Regions from separate parts of the Nonomuraea muscovyensis genome, predicted to be linked through region 1. Evidence: riboswitches for the same ligand, from Rfam matches in the RefSeq annotation. Region 1 holds a riboswitch; each other region holds the start of a gene.
The links. A riboswitch is a leader RNA that binds a small molecule or an ion and turns the genes downstream of it on or off. The one in region 1 is predicted to bind cyclic di-AMP.
Positions count from the first base shown of each region.

Region 2: another riboswitch for cyclic di-AMP. It lies ahead of FHU36_RS03145 (C40 family peptidase); the one in region 1 lies ahead of FHU36_RS45240 (hypothetical protein).
Region 3: another riboswitch for cyclic di-AMP. It lies ahead of FHU36_RS46075 (C40 family peptidase); the one in region 1 lies ahead of FHU36_RS45240 (hypothetical protein).

Region 1 is NZ_JACHJB010000004.1:194,806-200,821, reverse strand. It holds gene FHU36_RS38805 (WXG100-like domain-containing protein) at 1-752, shown strand, start outside; gene FHU36_RS38800 (YbaB/EbfC family nucleoid-associated protein) at 958-1,278, shown strand; gene FHU36_RS38795 (DUF5302 domain-containing protein) at 1,366-1,566, shown strand; cyclic di-AMP (ydaO/yuaA leader) riboswitch at 1,732-1,868, shown strand; gene FHU36_RS45240 (hypothetical protein) at 2,052-2,903, shown strand; gene FHU36_RS38785 (DUF4032 domain-containing protein) at 2,934-4,139, opposite strand; gene FHU36_RS38780 (DUF885 domain-containing protein) at 4,162-5,733, shown strand; gene FHU36_RS38775 (class II aldolase/adducin family protein) at 5,797-6,016, opposite strand, start outside.
Region 2 is NZ_JACHJB010000001.1:653,661-659,676, reverse strand. It holds gene FHU36_RS03155 (NYN domain-containing protein) at 1-902, shown strand, start outside; gene FHU36_RS03150 (C40 family peptidase) at 985-1,962, shown strand; cyclic di-AMP (ydaO/yuaA leader) riboswitch at 2,299-2,459, shown strand; gene FHU36_RS03145 (C40 family peptidase) at 2,653-3,069, shown strand; gene FHU36_RS03140 (hypothetical protein) at 3,204-4,124, shown strand; gene FHU36_RS03135 (M48 family metallopeptidase) at 4,137-5,408, shown strand; gene FHU36_RS03130 (glycosyltransferase family 4 protein) at 5,405-6,016, shown strand, end outside.
Region 3 is NZ_JACHJB010000004.1:450,214-456,229, reverse strand. It holds gene serA (phosphoglycerate dehydrogenase) at 1-382, shown strand, start outside; gene FHU36_RS46080 (hypothetical protein) at 700-831, shown strand; gene FHU36_RS39905 (class I SAM-dependent methyltransferase) at 828-1,649, opposite strand; gene FHU36_RS46075 (C40 family peptidase) at 1,690-2,382, opposite strand; cyclic di-AMP (ydaO/yuaA leader) riboswitch at 2,386-2,530, opposite strand; gene FHU36_RS39895 (3-isopropylmalate dehydrogenase) at 2,629-3,675, shown strand; gene FHU36_RS39890 (branched-chain amino acid aminotransferase) at 3,864-4,961, shown strand; gene FHU36_RS39885 (Uma2 family endonuclease) at 4,985-5,572, opposite strand; gene FHU36_RS39880 (O-methyltransferase) at 5,676-6,016, opposite strand, start outside.

The DNA.
Region 1 (6,016 bases):
GCGGCACGCGGGAGGCGATCGAGACGGCGCTCAAGGCGAACGACAGCCGCAACGTGGAGCGCTTCGCCCGCCTGTGGGAGGTCGAGCTGGGCCCCCGCTACGCCAACATGCGCATGACGCTGACCGAACTGGCCGACGGCTGCGAGGAGTACGCGGACGTCGTCGACGAGCACCGCGAAGAGCTGAAGGTCATCGGCACCCAGCTCGCCGCCATGGCGTTCACGCTGCTGTTCGGCTACCTCTATCCGGCGGCCAGGGTCGCCGCCCAGGCGGTGTTCAAGTGGCTGGTGGCGCGGGCCAGGCTGGAGAGGACGATCTTCCAGAAGCTGATGCAGGCGATCCTCACCAAGCGGATCGGCAGGTTCAACGTCGGCACGTACGCGGTGCGCGAAGGGCTCGACGCGCTGGCCGACTCGGTCGTGTGGGCCGTGGGCAAGACGGCGGTGCACGCCGCCAGCTCGGCCGCCACGGGCCAGGACATGGGCAACCTCTGGACGTACGCGGGCAAGCACTTCCTCGCCGAGATGGCCTACAACGGCGGCATCAAGGGACTGCGGGACGTGCGCAAGGTCGTGCCGGCCACGAAGTTCACCGAGACCATGCTCGGCACCGGCCCCATGGGCACCTTCTTCCGCCGTACCACGTCCGCCGCGACCCTGTACGCCCTGGTCGCGAGCGGGGGGATGAGCGACGAGGGCACCCTGCGCTCCGCCCTCGCCCATGCGCCCCGCGCGTTCCTGCTGCGCCGTTAGGCGGGAACGCCGGGTGCGTGACGGCCGCGACACGGCGAGCACACGGACAGCGCGACGCGCGGGACACACGGACAACGCGACGCGCGAGGCGCACGGACAGCGCACCGCGCGAGACACAGACAGCGCGACGCGCGGGACACACGACGGCGGGAACGCGCCGAGCCCGTGATCGGGCAGGGCGTGAGACACACGGACAGGAGCAGTCATGACCACACAGCGCAGCGGGGACCCGGAGATCGACCGCATGCTCGCCCAGCTCGCCCAGCAGACGGAGTTGCTGGAGGAGGTCGGCCGCAGCCTGGAGGAGGCGCGCGGGCGCGGCGTGGCGGCGGACGGGCAGGTCCAGGTGGAGGTGCTGCCCAGCGGCGGGCTCGCCGCCCTGCGCATCGCGCCCCGCGCGATGCGGCTCGGGTCCGAGGAGCTGGCTGAGGCGATCATGGAGGCGGCCAGACGGGCCGAGGAGGACGTCACGGGCCAGACCTTCGCCGTCACCCAGCGGCTCCTCGCCGGGCCGGACGGCCACTGACCCCGCGAAATCGCCGGGAAGGCCGGTTTCGCGTGACGAGCGGGACCATGCGAAGCTTGTTGATGTCCCCAACACCAGGAGGTCCTCATGGCCGAAACACCGGAGCCGGAAGTCAGCGAAACTCCCGAGGACGAGATGAAGCGCAAGTTCCGCGAGGCGCTGGAGCGCAAGCGCGGCCAGCAGGCCGGCGCGGGCGCGGGTGGCAGGGGCTCCGACGCGTCGAAGATCCACGGGGCGCACGGCCCGGCCGCGAACAAGCGCTCCTTCCGGCGCAAGAGCGGTGGCTGAGGCAGTACTACACCAGGGGGCACGGCATGCCGTGCCCCCTTTTTTCTTTGCCGTCACAGGTAGATCTTCGCCCGATTCATGGCCTTACCTTTGCCTATGTCCGTTTTGCGCGCTAGAGTCAATCGCGTTACCGGCCAGTGACCTAGCCCTTCACCAGGAAGAGGCGGCTGACCGGCGCCGAATCCCGCGCCAGCGGGAACCGGGGACCCATCTCCTGGGGTGAATCCGACCATCGCGTGTCGGTAGGGCATCTCCACGCCCGAACCCGTCAGCTAACCCGGTAGGCGAGATGGAGAGGACACCTTCCCTGATGCACTACCGCGTATCCCCCCACTGCGTAGCGTCATCCGCCGCCTCCTGAGCGGCCCCCGCACCAGACCTTTTCCGCGCTCCCGCGCGTAGCGACCGTTCGGCCTCTGCCCGGCTACGCCCTGCCCCGCGAGCGCGGTTTCCCTGTTGCCCAGCACAAAGGACTTCACCACTCCATGTCTCCCCGATCCGGCATGCGTTCCCTCCTGCTCACCGCCTCCGTAGCCGGTGCGCTGACGCTCGGCGGCACCGCCGCCCACGCCGACGTGCCCGAGGACCAGCAGGTCCTCCTCAAGGGCGCCACCACCGCCTCCTACTTCTGGGACGACGCCTCCGGCCGCGCCGGAGACACCGGCCTGCCGGCCAGCGGCAAGCCCATGCAGAAGGGGATGGCCGCCAGCCCCAGCTGGCCGCTGCTGACCGAGGGCTACGTCGTCTACAAGGGCAAGAAGATGCCCTTCTTCGTCGGTGACCGCGGCCCCGGCGAGCCCTCCAACCGCGGCATCATGCTCGACCTCGACGGCAAGACGTTCGCCGAGCTGACCGGCGGCACCTTCAACACCAACACGCTGCAGGTCAACGGCAACGGCGGCCAGGGCCACATCAAGATCGAGTACGTCATCACCAAGTGGGGCAAGGGCCCGGGCAAGATGAACCACCCGGTGCCGTTCTCGACCCGCGCCTACGCCCGGGTGGACGACAACCCGGCCAAGCCGCCGCAGGTCCTGGCCAAGAAGAAGGCGCCCGCTCCCGCGCCCGCGCCGGCGCCCGCCACCCAGGACGTCGCGGCGAGCGCCGCCAACGCCGGCGAGAAGAAGGCCGCGGCCGCTCCCGCCGAGTCCGGCTCCGCCGGCAGGACCCTCCAGGTCGCCCCCGCCGCGCACGTCACCACCTCCGCGGCCGCCCAGCCGGTGGCCGAGAGCACCGGCGGCGGCACGGTCGGCGCGGTCGTGGCCGCGGCCCTGGTCGTGATCGGCGGCGGCGCCGTCGTGGGCCGCGACCGCATCCGCAAGCTGGTCCGTCGCTGATCCGACTCCTCCCGAGCCGCGGCGGGCCGGTCAGCCCGGCTCGTCGGGGAGCACCGCCTTCTCGTCGGGCTTGTACACCAGGACGTTCTCGATGTACGACTTCACGGCCGCCGGCAGCCCCACGTCGGCGCCCGCCGCCTCCGACAGGTACCACCGGTGGTCCAGCACCTCGTGGAAGAGCTGGGCGGGCTCCAGCTTGCCCCGCAGCTCGGCGGGCAGGGCCGCGACCGTCGGCTGGAACACCTCGGCCAGCCACCGGTGCGCCACGATCGCCTCGTCCTCGTGCCGCAGCCCCTTGGCCACCCGGAACCCGTCGAGGTCGTTGAGCAGCCGCCGCGCCTGGTTCTCCTCCACGTCCAGCCCGGTCAGGCGGAGCAGCCGCCGCTGGTGGTGCCCGGCGTCGACCACCTTGGGCCGGACGATGAGCCGTCCGGTGCCGACCTTGCGCCGCACCATCATCTCGGCCACGTCGAAGCCCAGCAGGTTGAGCCGCCTGATCCGCTGCTCCACCCGGTGCCAGTCGACCTCCTCGATGATCTCGTCCTGGGTGATCTCGGCCCAAAGCCGGTGGTAGCGGCTGACGATGTCCTCGGCGGTCTCCATCGGGTCGACCGAGGGGTGCAGCAGCCCGCCGGCCTCCAGGTCGAGCATCTCGCCGAAGATGTTGGTGTGGGCGTTGTCGATGTCGCCCAGCCGCTGCCCCTCGCTGATCATGGGGTGCATCTCGCCGGTCTCCGCGTCCACCAGGTACGCGGCGAACGCCCCGGCGTCCCTGCGGAACAGCGTGTTGGACAGCGAGCAGTCACCCCAGTAGAAGCCGTTCAGGTGCAGCCGGACGAGCAGCACGGCCAGAGCGTCCAGCAGGCGGGTCAGTGTGTCGGGACGCAGCGTGCCCGACATGACGGCCCGGTAGGGCAGCGAGAACTGCAGGTGCCGGGTGATCAGCGCCGCGTCGAGCCCGTCGTCGCGGCCGGTGACGTAGGCGACGGGCTCCACGGCCGGGGCGTCCAGCCGGGCCAGGTCCCACAGGAGCTGGTACTCGCGCTTGGCGTACCGCTCGCTGATCTCCTTGATCGCGTACACCTTGCCGGACAGCCGGGCGAAGCGCACCACGTGCCGGGAGATGCCGCGGGGGAGATCGACCAGGTGGTGCTGGGGCCAGTCGGCGAGCGGGACGTCCCAGGGCAGGCTGAGGAGGTCGGGGTCGCCGAGCGCGCCGGTGATCTGGAGGGGCATGCCCTCAGGATAGGGTGCGCCGGTGGACGAGTTTCTCACGTGGTACTTTTCCGGACATCCCGTCACCGCCAGCCTGCTCGGAGCCGACGGCTACGACCACACGCTCGGCGACTTCTCCGCCACCGCCTTCACCGCCAAGGTCGGTGAGCAGGAGCGCTGGCTCGATCGGCTCTCCCGGCTGGAGACCCCCACGCCGGACGACGCGATCGACAGGGACCTCGTGCTGGCGCAGCTGCGGGGCTGGCTGGCGCTCGCGTCCTGGCCCGAGTGGCGCCGCGACCCGGCCGCCTACCTCTCCCCGATCTTCGCCGCCATGTTCACGCCGTTCCAGCAGCGGCTCAAGCCCGAACCGGAGCTCGTGACCGCCGCGATCTCCCGGCTGGCCGAGGTGCCCGGGGTGCTGGCCGCCTGCCGGGCCAACCTCGACCCCGACCTCGCCGCGCCGCTGCTCGTCGAGCGCGGGCTCGGGCAGGCCCGCACCGGGCGGCAGTTCCTCACCGTGACCGTGCCGTCGATGGTGCGCGACGAGGGCCTGCGGGCCAAACTGGCCGAGGCCGCCGAGCCCGCCGGCCGCGCCTTCGACGAGCTGGTCGCGTTCCTGGAGGGCTTCCGGTGCGGCGGCACCTGGCGGATGGGGGAGGGCCTCTACTCCACGCTGCTGCGCGAACGCGAGCTGCTCGGCTACGGCGCGCCCGAGCTGCACGAGAAGGGCAGGGCCGCCTGGGCCGCCCTGGACGGGCGCATGCGCGAGGTCGCCCCGGGCGTCAACGGCACGGACGACTGGCGGGCCGCGATGGAGGCGCTGATGGACGACCATCCGCCGACCCTGGCCGCCATGCGCGAGGAGTACGAGGCCGAGACGCTGCGCGCCCGCGACTTCGTCCGCGCCCGCGACCTGGTCACCTTCCCCGAGGGGGACGAGTGCCTGGTGCTGCCGTCGGCGGAGTACGTCAGGCCGGTCCTGGCCGTGGCCCACTATCTGGCGCCGCCGCCGCTGACCAGCTCGCGCACCGGCGTCTTCTTCGTGCCGTACACGCCCGACGGCTTCACCGAGGAGCAGGTGCGCCAGCGCCTGCGCACCAACTCCCGCGCCCAGATGCCGTCGATCGCCGTGCACGAGGCCTACCCCGGCCACCACTGGCACCTGTCGCACATGGCGGGCAACCCGAGGACCGTACGCAAGGTGTTCCGCACGCCGTACTTCACCGAGGGCTGGGCCCTCTACGTCGAGAAGATGCTGCACGAGCAGGGCTACTTCGACACGCCGGCCACCGAGCTGGCCCACCTCGACTGCCGGATCTTCCGGGCCGCCCGGATGGTCGTGGACACCGCCCTGCACTGCGACGACATGTCGATCGAGGAGGCCGAGACGTTCATGGCCACCAAGGCGTCGCTGTCGCCCGGCACGGCCAAGGGCGAGGTCAGCCGCTACTGCGCCTGGCCCACGCAGGCGCCGTCCTACCTGACCGGGGCCATCGAGATCGACCGCATCAGGGAGTCGTACGACGGGTCGCTGAAGTCGTTCCACGACCTGATCGCCGGCTCCGGCGGCCTCCCGCTCGGTCTGGCCGAGCAGGCGGTCGCGGGGGCGTAGCGGGTCAGGACGGGCAGGTCAGGACGGGGCAGGTCAGGACGGGGCGGGTCAGGACGGGGCAGGTCAGGACGGGGTCCGGCGCGGGAACACGGGAGGGTTGGCCGCCCGCTCGACCACCGCGTCGAGCTGCTCGCCGGTGAGGACGGCGGGCGTGCCGGCCCCGAGCGCCCGCACGTAGACCTCGCACAGCCACTCCAGCAGGCGGGTGGCCTCGAACGCCTCGTCCAGCGTGGCGCCGGTGGTCACCCCGCCGTGGTTGGCCATCAGCGCCGCCGTCCTGCCC
Region 2 (6,016 bases), on a different contig from region 1:
TCACCCGGCTGCGCGAGCAACTCGCCGCCCAGAAGAGCGCGGCCAAGGAGGAGGCCGACCGGCTGCGCGAGCAGCTCAAGGCCGCCCGCGCCGAGAACTCCGACCTGCGCCGCCGGCTGCACGAGGCCCGCGAGCGGGCCAAGGCCGCCGTGCGGCGGGCCGAGGAGATGGAGACGGTCGCCGAGGAGGCCCGCACGGCCGCCACGGCGGCGGGCAGCGCCGGCGAGTCCGAGCTGCGCCGCCTGCGCGAGCGCCTGGCCGACGTCGAGAAGCAGCTCGAGGCCTCGCGCCGGGCCGCCCGCGAGGGGCGCAGCATCGAGGACGCCCGCATCAGGGTGCTGCTCGACGCCCTCCAGGACGCCTCCGCCGGGCTGCGCAGGGAGCTGGCCCTGCCCACCATGATCAGCAGGCCGGCCGACTCCGTCGCGGCCGTCACCGGCGAGCGGCCGGGCGTGCGCGGCGTGCCCGCCCGCGCGCTGGCCGACGACGACCCGCAGCTTCTCGACCAGTTGCTCGCGCTGCCGCAGGTGCACCTCATCATCGACGGCTACAACGTCACCAAGTCCGGCTACGGCACGCTCACGCTGGCCGACCAGCGCAACCGCCTGATGACCGGCCTCGGCGGGCTGGTCGCGCAGACCCGCGTCGAGGTGACCGTCGTCTTCGACGGCGCCGAGCTCATCGCGCCCGTCCAGGTGGTGGCGCCGCGCGGCGTGCGGGTGCTGTTCAGCGCGCCCGGCGAGATCGCCGACGACCTGATCCGCCAGCTCGTCCGCGCCGAGCCCCCCGGCCGGGCCATCGCGGTGGTCTCCTCCGACCGCGAGGTGGCCGAGTCGGTGCGCCGGATGGGAGCCAGACCCGTTCCGTCTGGACTGCTGCTGCGCCGGCTCGGGCGCGCATAGATTACGAATCTGACGTTTAGGTGAGATCTCACCCGTCACTTCAGTACTATTCGCCCCAGAACTGATCCTGGGAGGCGACACTGTGAGGTTAGGCCGGGTGCCGGTGGCCGCGGGAATCACCATCGGGCTGCTGCTGTCCCCGACAGGCGGGGCCCACGCCGAGCCGAAACCCACCATCCCCCAGGCGAAGGCCAGGCTGGCCAAGCTCAACGACAAGGCCGACAAGGTCGTCGACAGGTACAACACGGCGACGGAGAACCTCAAGAAGGCCCAGTCCACGTACACCAAGCTCAACGACATCTACAAGCGCAAACTGGCCACCGTGGCCGGCCTGCGCGAGGAGCTGGTGAACATGGCGGTCGACACCTACCAGGCGGGCGCCGACGTCACCAGCCTGCCCGCGCTGATCAGCGGCGGCGACCCGGCCAACCTGCTCAACAACGTGGCCCTGGCCGGGCAGCTCGCCGAGGAGCGGGCCGCGAAGCTGGCCGCCTTCGACCGCGAGAACCGCGGACTGAAGGGCCAGCGCGACAAGGCCGAGGACGCCCTGGCGGCGGCCGACAAGGAGCGCGACGCCGTCCAGAAGGAACGCGCCGAGGTGCTCAAGCTCATCGCCCAGCAGAAGAAGCTGCTGGACCGGCTGGGCGCCTACAAGACCGGCAATCCCAACAGCACGGGTCTGAAGTACACGGGCGCCGCCTCCGGCAACGCCGCCGCGGTGCTCAGGTTCGCCTACGCGCAGGTCGGCAAGCCGTACGTGTTCGGCGGGACCGGGCCGGGCGGCTGGGACTGCTCGGGCCTCACCCAGGCGTCCTGGCGGGCGGCCGGGGTGTCGCTGCCGCGCACCACGTGGCAGCAGTGGGCCTGGGGCGCGAGCCGCAAGGTGGACTTCCCCCAGGGCCTGCAGCCGGGCGACCTCATCTTCAGCGAGGGCCTGGGGCACGTCAGCATCTACGCCGGCAACGGCCAGATCGTGCACGCGCCGCAGACGGGCGACGTGGTCAAGATCGTCAAGCTCACCGCGTACGGCCGCAACATCGTGGGCGCCATCCGCCCCTGAGCGGGTTCCGCGGGCGCGCGTCCGGCGGGTGCGCGGTCTCTGACGGACCGCGGTCGACGGCTGGGAAGAAGTGACGGTTGAGCCCTGACAGGCCGGTGTTCCGTCAAGTGTGAGTACTGTCACATTTGCGTAACGGATCATCGTGTCGAGCTGCGATTCGTGACCTTACTGAGGTCCTTATCCGATCTTTACAGCTTGACCGGGCCTTTGCCGGATCGTGACCCGGCGCGTAACTTCTGGCGACGCGACGCCACGCCATGGCGCCGCGAACGACATCGGCCAGCCGATGACGCGATGGACATCCAGCGGTCACCGCCGCCCGATCGACCCCTTTCAGGCGGTGACCTGCCGAATCCGTGCAGCCAGGAGGCACGGAGCCGGGGACCCAGCGATCCCTTCCCCGAGGGATCAGGGGTGAATCGGCGCCTCACGCGCCGTAGGGCTACTTCCAGGCCCGAACCCGTCAGCTAACCCGGTAGGCGTTCGTGGAAGAGTCAAGGAGAAATCCTGTCTACCTCCCCGCAGAACCCCCGTCTGTCCCGACTCGCCCTGGGTGGCGCAGCGCTCACCATGACCGTGACGGCCGGAGGTATGGCCGTCCACGCTCCGGCGGCGCAGGCGGCGACGACAAGCACCACGACAAGCACCACGGCGACCGGAACGGTCACGGCTTCCACGACGACAGCGGTCATGTCCGCCACGTCGGTGAACAAGGCCGTCAAGAAGTCCCGGGCCGCCCGCCAGGCGGCGAAGGCGCGTACGGCCGTCGACGTGGCCAAGGACCAGATCGGTGACCCCTACCGCTTCGGCGGCACCGGCCCCGGCTCGTTCGACTGCTCCGGCCTCGTCCAGTACGCCTGGAAGAAGGCCGGGGTGCGCATCCCCCGTGTGACGAACGCCCAGTACGCGGGCATCAGGAAGAAGGTCTCCTTCAGCAGTCTCAAGCCTGGTGACCTGTTGTTCTTCCGCGGGCTCGGCCATGTCGGCATGTACGTCGGCAAGGGCAAGATGATCCACTCGCCGCGCACCGGGCAGACCGTGCGGGTCGAGAAGCTCAGCGGATGGCGCAAGGCGTCGTTCGTGGGCGCGGTACGTCCCGGCGCGTGAGCCGTCACGAAGACCCCGTTGGCGCCCTCGACCCACAGGCGCGAACGGGGTCTTCGTGTGCCCGCCCCCTTCTCGCCCCGCCACATCCTGGAAGCGGGCGGCCACACCGGACGGGACGACTACCATCGGGTAGCGTGTCCGTGCAGGTGAACCGTCGTGCCGCGCTGGCCTGCCTGCTGCCTCTCGCGCTGGCCGCCGCCGACGCCCCGCCCGGGCCCCCCGAGCCGTGGCCCGGTGAGACTCTCCTGGTGCGCGGCACCCGTTCCCTGATCCTCGCCCAGCGTCCGCCCGCCCACCATCAGCCCGCCCGCACCCGGGGCGATGACCGCCTCGGCTCGTCGCCGGAGGCTGCCCCGGGGCCCGGCACGCCGGGCGGCCGTCCCACCCCGCGGCCCGGGCCGGAGGGCTCGCTCACCGCCACGTCTCCGGAGGCGCTGCGTGAGCTGGCGCGGCGGGCCGACCTCGCCGCCGGGCGGGTCGGCGCGGTCCTGCGCCGCACGGTCCGTCCCGTCGTCCTCGTGCCCGCCTCCGCGGCCGAGTCGGCGCGGCTGGCCGGGACGGGCCCGCTCGACGGCCTGGCGGCCGTGGCCGACGGCTGCCGGGTGATCGTGGTCCCCGGAGGGTTCGACCGGCTCACCCCCACCGGGCGCGACGTCGTGCTCGCCCACGAGCTCACCCACGTCGCCGCCGGCACCGGCGGGCTGCCGGTCTGGCTGTACGAGGGCTTCGCCGACTACGTCGCCTACCGTGACGCCGGCCTGGCCGTCCCGGTGGCCGCCGCCGAGCTGGCCGCCGAGGTGCGGTCCGGCCGGGAGCCCCGAGAGCTGCCCGGCCCCGCCGCGTTCGCGCCCGGGGCGGCCCGGCTGGCCGCGGCCTACCAGGAGGCGTGGCTCGCGTGTCGGTTCATCGCCGAGCGGTCGGGGGAGGCGAGGCTGGTGAGTCTCTACCGTGAGGCCCGCGCGGTGGGCGCCGAACGGGCGCTGTCGGCGCTGGGGCTCCCGGTCGCGACGTTGACGGCACTGTGGCGTACGTACGTGCGCGACGAGCTGAGGTAGGGGGCACCCACGATGGACGACCGTCGCCAGGAGGCGGGGGTGCGGGAGCGGCGGGAAGCCGGGGTGGCACTGGTCGTGCTGGGCGTCGTGGTCCTCGCCGTGGTGGCGTTCACCACCCCCTGGCGGGCCCTGCCGCCGGGCACCGTCCCCGCACCCGACCCCGCCCGCGACTTCACCCCCCTCCAGCTCGCCAGGGCCGCCGCGTTCGACGCCGCGACCGGCCCGCCCGGCTACCTGTCGTACGGTCTCGGCCTGCTGTTCGCCGGGCTGCTCGTGCTCACCCCGTTCGGCGCCCGGCTGCTCGGCCGGCTGCGCGGCCCGTGGTGGCTGCGGGTCCTGGCGGGCGTGCTGCTGCTGACCGCGATCCTGCAGGCCGTGCGGTGGCCGCTCGGCGTCTGGTACGAGATCCGGCTGCGCGAGTGGGGCCTGTCCACGCAGGACTGGGCGGCGTGGACCGGCGACCGGCTCAAGGGCCTCGGCGTGAGCGTCGTCCTGACCTCCATCATGGTCCTCGCGGTCGTGGCGCTGGCCCGCAGGGTGAGGCGGTGGTGGATCCCGGCCGCCGCCGGGGCGTTCGCGCTGACCGTGGCGGCGTCGTTCGTCTACCCGGTGGTGTTCGAGCCGCTGTTCAACGACTTCCGTCCCATGCCCGACGGCCCGCTGCGGACCGCTCTGCTGGCGATGGCCGAGCGCGACGGGGTCCCGGTCGACGACGTGCTGGTCGCCGACGCCTCCCGGCGCACCACCGCGCTCAACGCCTACGTCTCCGGTTTCGGCGCGACCCGCCGGATCGTCGTGTACGACACGCTGCTGACGACCCCGCGGCCGGAGGTCGAGCTGGTCGTGGCCCACGAGCTCGGCCACGCCGCCCACGACGACGTGCTCAGCGGCACGCTCGTCGGCGCGCTGGGCGCGGCGACCGGCGCCGTCCTGCTGTTCGCTCTGTCCGGCCTGGTACGCCGGCGCACCGGGATCGCCTCCATGGCCGACCCGAGGGCGGCCGGCGTGCTCCTGGGCCTCGTCAGCCTGGCCGGCGTGCTGTCCGGACCCGCCCAGAACGTCGTCAGCCGCCACGTCGAGGCCCGCGCCGACGTGCACGCGCTCGACCTCACCAGGGCCCCGGCGACGTTCGTCGCCATGCAGAACCGCCTGGCCAGCGCCAACCTGTCCGACCTGTCGCCGGATGTCGTGGAGTATGTCCTCTATGCATCCCATCCGACCGCGCCCGAGCGCATCGCCCTGGCCCGCGCCTGGGCGCGGCTGAACGGCGTACCGGAGCCGTGACCGCACCGGCAGCGGGCGCCGGGGGCGAGATCCGGGTGGTCGTCGTGACCAACGACTTCCCGCCCCGCCCCGGCGGCATCCAGTCGTTCGTGCACGGCCTCGCCCTGCGCACCCCCGGCGTGGCCGTCTACGCGCCGGCCTGGACGGGCTGCGCCGCGTTCGACCGCCGCCAGCCGTACCCCGTCGTGCGCCACCCCACCTCGCTCATGCTGCCCACCCGCGCCGTCGCGCGGACGGCGGCCCGGCTGGTGGCCGGGCACGGCGCGCGGACCGTCGTGTTCGGCGCGGCGGCCCCGCTCGGGCTGCTCGCCCCCGCCGTACGGGCGGCGGGCGCGCGGCGCGTCGTCATGCTGACCCACGGGCACGAGGCGGCCTGGGCGGGCACGCCCGGGTTCCGCGAGGTGCTGCGCCGCATCGGCGGTCACGCCGACGTCGTCACCTACCTCGGCGAGTACACGCGCAGCCGGCTGGCAGCCGTCATCGACCCCGGCAAGCTCGTCCGGCTCGCCCCGGGCGTCGACACGGACACCTTCCGGCCGGCGACCGACCCGGAGGCGGCCAAGGCCCGGCTCGGCCTGGCGGGCAGGCCCGTGGTGGTGTGCGTCTCC
Region 3 (6,016 bases), 260 kb from region 1:
CGACAGCCCCGACTGGCGCAACGTGGTGACCGTGCGCGGCGTGCTCGCCGACGGCCGCCAGGTCTCGGTGTCCGGCACGCTCTCCGGCCCCCGGCAGATCACGAAGATCGTCGAGGTCAACGGCTACGAGATGGAGATCGAGCCGACCGAGCACCTGTGCTTCCTGACCTACGCCGACCGCCCCGGCATCGTGGGCGTCGTCGGTCACCTTCTCGGCGAGCACGGCATCAACATCGCCTCGATGCAGGTGGCCCGTGACGTCAAGGGCGGCAAGGCGCTCATCGCGCTGACCGTCGACTCGGCCATCCCGGCCGAGGTGCTGGAGCAGATCGTCTCCGAGATCGGCGCCGAGAGCGGCCGCACGGTCGACCTGGAGGACTGAGCCCGTACGGGTGTGCGGCTGCCGCCGGCGTGGTCCGGCGGCAGCCGCATTTTTGTCTCAAGATACGAGATATTAGGACATCCAACGAGACAGCATGTCTGCCACCAGGTACTGTTTTCTGTGATGCGCCAGGTTCTCGTACTCATTACCTGCCGCGGCGGGGCCTGTTAGGGCAGGTCGACCACCCGCCGCGGTGAGCGGCGTCGCGTCGGCCATCAGTCCCTTTCGTCCGGTCCGTGACCCGGACCACGAGTTCAGGCCCGGTCGGATCCGTGACCGGGATCCGGCTCTCCTCACCCGACGCCCTGCGAAACGAGATGAGCAGCGACATGTACGAGATGTATCCCTGGAATCGTGCCGACGAGCGCGACAACGAGGCCGCCGAGGCCCTGCAGACCGCCCTCGACCGCCGCGACAACGGCGGAGCCCCCGAGAGCCCGGGCCGCTAGGCCCCGAACTCCAGCCGGTAGAACGCGGCCAGCCGCCGCACGCCCGGCATCTTGCCCGCCACCCGCACCAGGAGCCGGTACGGCCCCGGCAGCCGGTCGTAGCCGTCGAGGTCGAAGACGCTCAGCGCGTCCACGCAGCGCAGTTTCGGGCTGATCGACAGCAGGTCGGCCGGCCCGTCGATGCCCCAGCGCATCGTGGCGCCGGCCTTGCGGACCGGCGGGTTGAGCTTCTGCAGCCGCAGGCCGCGGGAGTGCAGCGCGTCGAAGAGCAACTGGCCGCTCGCGAACCCCTCGGCGATCCGCCGCAGCAGGGCCCGGCCGCCGTCCCGGTCGAGGTAGTAGAGCAGACCCTCGGCGACGACCAGCACCGGCTTGTCCTGAGGGACGCGGTCGAGCCACCCGGTGTCGGTGACCGACGAGCCGATCATCGTGTACCGGGGCCGGTCGGGGAACAGGCGCCGGCGCAGCTCGATGACGTCGGGGTAGTCGACGTCGTACCAGTCGACGCCCGGCGGCGGGTCGAGCCGGTGGGCGCGCGTGTCGAGGCCGCAGCCCAGATGGAGCACGCTCGCCTCCGGGTGGCGGGCCAGGAACTCCCGGGCCCAGCCGTCGAGGAACCGGGCCCGCAGCGCCACGGCGGCGGCGCTGCCCCGCGTCATGCCGGTGCGGCGGAAGTCGTGGTCGATCCGCCGGGCGATCTCCAGGGAGAGGGTGTCGGCGAGGATCGGGTGCGGCGCGCGGGCGTCGAGCGCCCTGCCGTACAGGGTGGCGAGGAGCGTGGCCTTCTCGGCGGTCAGTCGCACCTTCTCGGTTGCCATGTCCTCACGGTAGTACGCGCGACCGCACCCGTCCGGGTGACTACAGCGTGGTGGCGACCGGCATGGCCGGTGGGGGAGCCTGGCGCAGCTCGCGGATGTGCGCCCAGCGCTTGACGCCCTTCGGATCGGGCCGGACGGCGCCCACGAAGGAGCTGCGGCGTCCCGCGTCCAGGCGTTCCTCCTTGACCACGTCGCCGGTGCGTGGCGCGTGGACCATGTGGCCGGGGCGGGAGATCATGCCCACGTGGCCGAGGCCGTGGAAGAAGACGAGGTCGCCGGGCCTGAGGTCCTTCCAGGCGATCTTCCTGGAGAAGGCGCCGTACTGGGAGGCGGCGACGCGAGGCAGTTCGATGCCCGCGGCCTGGTAGGCGCGGAGCATGAGGCCGGAGCAGTCGTAGCCGCTCGTGCTCGTCCCGCCCCACACGTAGGGGGTGCCCTGCTTGTCCAGGGCGTACCTGACGGCGATCTTCCAGGCGGGGAGCTGGACGTTCCGGGTCCTGGCGCGCTTGACGTCGGCGCCGGTGAGGGTGACGCCTTCGGGGTCAGGCGCCACTGTGGGGGAGGCCGCCGCAGGTGAGGTCACTGCGGGGGAGGCCACCGTGGCGGGCGCCGCCGCGGCGGCGGGGGAGGCGGCCGCGAGTCCGGCGATGGTCACGGCGGCGGCGAGCGCGGGGATGAGCGCGGGGGTGGGTAGGGGGATGGGCAGGGTGATGGGCATGGCGATGCGCGGCACGAGGAGTCCTTCCACACGGCCGGCCGGGTTAGCTGACGGGCTCGGGCCTGGAAGTGGCCCTACGGCGCGCGGACGTGCCGATTCGCCCCAGAGGGGAGTGGGTCCCCGGCTCCGCGCAACGGCTGCGCGGATTAGGCTTGAGGGACTCTAACGAAACGGTCAAAGCACCGCAATACGGGTAAAAGGGATGTCCGGTGTTTGAGATGCGGTGTTCGTCAGCCGAGACGAGCCGGTAAGGTACCGCCCATGGAGTCGCGCAACATACGCCTGGCCGTGATCCCCGGAGACGGCATCGGCGCCGAGGTCGTCGCCGAAGGACTCAAGGTGCTCGAGGCTGTCGGCACCAAGATCGAGGCCACCCACTACGATCTGGGTGCCGCCCGCTACCACCGCACCGGCGAGACGCTGCCCGACGCGGTCCTGGAGGAGCTGCGCGGCTACGACGCGATCCTGCTCGGCGCCGTCGGCGACCCCAGCGTGCCGCCCGGCATCCTGGAGCGCGACCTGCTGCTCCGCCTGCGCTTCACCTTCGACCACTACGTCAACCTGCGCCCGGTCAAGCTCTTCCCCGGCGTCGAGACCCCGCTGGCCGACACCTCGGCCGAGGACATCGACATGATCGTGGTGCGTGAGGGCACCGAGGGCCTCTACGCGGGCACCGGCGGCGCCATGCGGCGCGGCACGCCGCACGAGATCGCCACCCAGGAGTCGCTCAACACCGCCTACGGCGTCGAGCGCGTGGTCCGCTACGCCTTCGAGAAGGCACGCTCGCGGCCCCGCAAGAAGCTGACGTTGGTCCACAAGACCAACGTGCTGACCTTCGCCGGCGACCTCTGGCAGCGCACGGTCAACCAGGTCGCCGAGGAGTTCCCCGAGGTCGCCACCGACTACTGCCACATCGACGCGGCCTCGATGTACTTCGTCACCCAGCCCGAGCGCTTCGACGTGGTCGTCACCGACAACCTCTTCGGCGACATCATCACCGACCTCGGCGCCGCCATCGCCGGTGGCATCGGCCTGGCCGCCAGCGGCAACGTCAACCCCGACCGCACCGCGCCCAGCATGTTCGAGCCGGTGCACGGCAGCGCCCCCGACATCGCCGGGCAGGCCAAGGCCGACCCGACCGCCACCATCCTGTCGGTCGCCATGCTCCTCGACCACCTCGGCCTGCGGGCCGAGGCCGCCCGCGTCGAGCAGGCCGTCGCCGACGACATCGTCGAGCGGCCGGCCGGAGGGGTGGGCCGCTCCACCCACGAGATCGGCGACGACATCACCGCGCGAGTATCGAGCTAGGGCCGCCTCAGCTCGACCAAGCGCCTGGCGGTCCGCACCGGACCCGCCAGGCGCTTTTCGCATGCCAAGGGCACAAAACACACCCCATCACCCCTTGCCATCCCAAATGGCGAGACAATAGGAAGTACTGACCGCCGCCGAGCAGTCCAGGCCGGCACCGCGCCACAGTAGAGAGAAGGACGTCCGTCATGACCATCGCTCAGAAGCTCAGCTTCGACGTGCAGCTATCCGACCACGCTCGCACCGCGGCCGAGCGGGAGCAGGTACTGACGAACCCGGGCTTCGGGCAGACCTTCACCGACCACATGGTCGTCATCGACTACACCGACGGCCGCGGCTGGCACGACGCCCGGCTCGTGCCGTACGGGCCGCTCAGCCTCGACCCGGCGACGTCGGTCCTGCACTACGCGCAGGAACTGTTCGAGGGACTCAAGGCCTACCGCCAGGTCAACGGCTCCATCGTGGCCTTCCGCCCGTACGCCAACGCGGCCCGGCTCAACCGCTCGGCCGCTCGCATGGCGATGCCGGAACTGCCGGAGGAGACGTTCGTCGAGTCGCTGGAACTGCTCGTGCAGACCGACCGGGAGTGGGTGCCGACCACCGAAGGGCACAGCCTCTACCTGCGGCCCTTCCTCATCGCCACCCAGGTCGGCCTCGGCGTGAACTACCCCTCGCGCACCTACTCCTACATCGTCATCGCCTCCCCGGCCGCCTCCTACTTCAGCGGTGGCGTCAAGCCGGTCTCGGTGTGGCTGTCGACCGAGTACACCCGCGCCGCCCCGGGCGGCACCGGGTTCGCCAAGTGCGGCGGCAACTACGCCGCCGCCTTCGTCGCCCAGCGCCAGGCCGTCGAGAACGGCTGCGACCAGGTCGTGTGGCTGGACGCCCAGGCGCACGAGTACGTCGAGGAGATGGGCGGGATGAACCTGTTCTTCGTCTTCGGCGACGAGCTCGTCACCCCCGCGCTCACCGGGACGCTGCTGCCCGGCATCACCCGCGAATCGATCCTCACCCTCGCCGCCGACCTCGGCCTGGAGGCGGAGGAGCGCCTCGTCTCGGTGGAGGAGTGGCAGGCCGGCTGCGAGTCGGGCGAGCTGACGGAGGTCTTCGCCTGCGGCACGGCCGCGGTGGTCACGCCGGTGGGCTCGGTCAAGGGCGCCGGCCGCGCCTGGACCATCGGCGACGGCACGCCCGGCCCGGTCACGATGCGGGTGCGCGAGGAACTGGTCGGCATCCAGTACGGCTCGCGCCCCGACCCGCACGGCTGGGTCCACAAGATCTGCTAGCCGTCACCCCCGGCCATGGGGGCTCACTCGTCGACGAGCTTGCCGGTGTCGAGAGTGAGCTTCCACGGTCCGGGAAGGTCCAGCGGCTCACCGATGGCCACATCGGTGTGGTGCAGGTAGACGCCCCTGTCGGAAGGATGGCTCATCAGGCTGCAGATGCCCTTGAGCGGGTCGATCCGGAGGAAGAGTGGCACCCCGGCCGCCGCGTAGCCGCCGGGCTTGATGGCGTAGTCGTCGTGGACGCTGCTGGGCGACACCACCTCCACCACCAGCAGGGTGTCGGCGGCGTAGAGCTGGTCGTCACCCCACGTGCGCGGCTCCGGCGACGCGACGGTCAGGTCGGGGATATAGCGATCAGCCTGGGCCCCGAGGAAGAGCGTGATGTGGGTCCCGATGTCCCAGTCGTGCTCGGTGGCCCGGTGGATGATCTGCTTGAGCAGCCTGGAGATGGCCTTGTTGTGGTTCCATGTCGGCACCTCGTTCACCACGATCCGGTCGTGGATGAGCTCCACCCGGTGTTTGGGCAGCAGATCGCAGACGGCCTGATAGTGCTGGTCGAGTGGCAGCGTTTGGACGTGCTCGGTCTTGGGGCGTTCCAGAACCTTGGCCATGCTTCCATCATCCCCTCCTGGGCGATAAGCGCAACGTGCTTCGTGAGATACTCACCGTAACGATGCGCGTCAACATTCGCCCAAGCTTTCGCAAACTCGTTCGCTAGTTCTTTCGGATCATGGTCAACCCGTCGGCCAGGGGCAGCAGCACCGTCGTGACCCGGGGGTCCGCCGCCACCAGGTCGTTGAACTCACGTATCGACACCGTCGTCGGAGTCTCGTCCGCCGGGTCCGTGACGCGGCCCGACCACAGGGTGTTGTCCACCATGAGCAGCCCGCCCGGCCGCAGCCGCTCGACGAGCAGCTCGTAGTAGACCGGGTAGCCCTGCTTGTCGGCGTCCAGGAAGGCCAGGTCGACCGGCTGGTCGAAGGCGGCGAGCGTGTCGGCGGCGGGCCCGAGGGTGAGCGTGACGCGGTCGGTGAGCCCGGCGCGCTCCCAGTGGC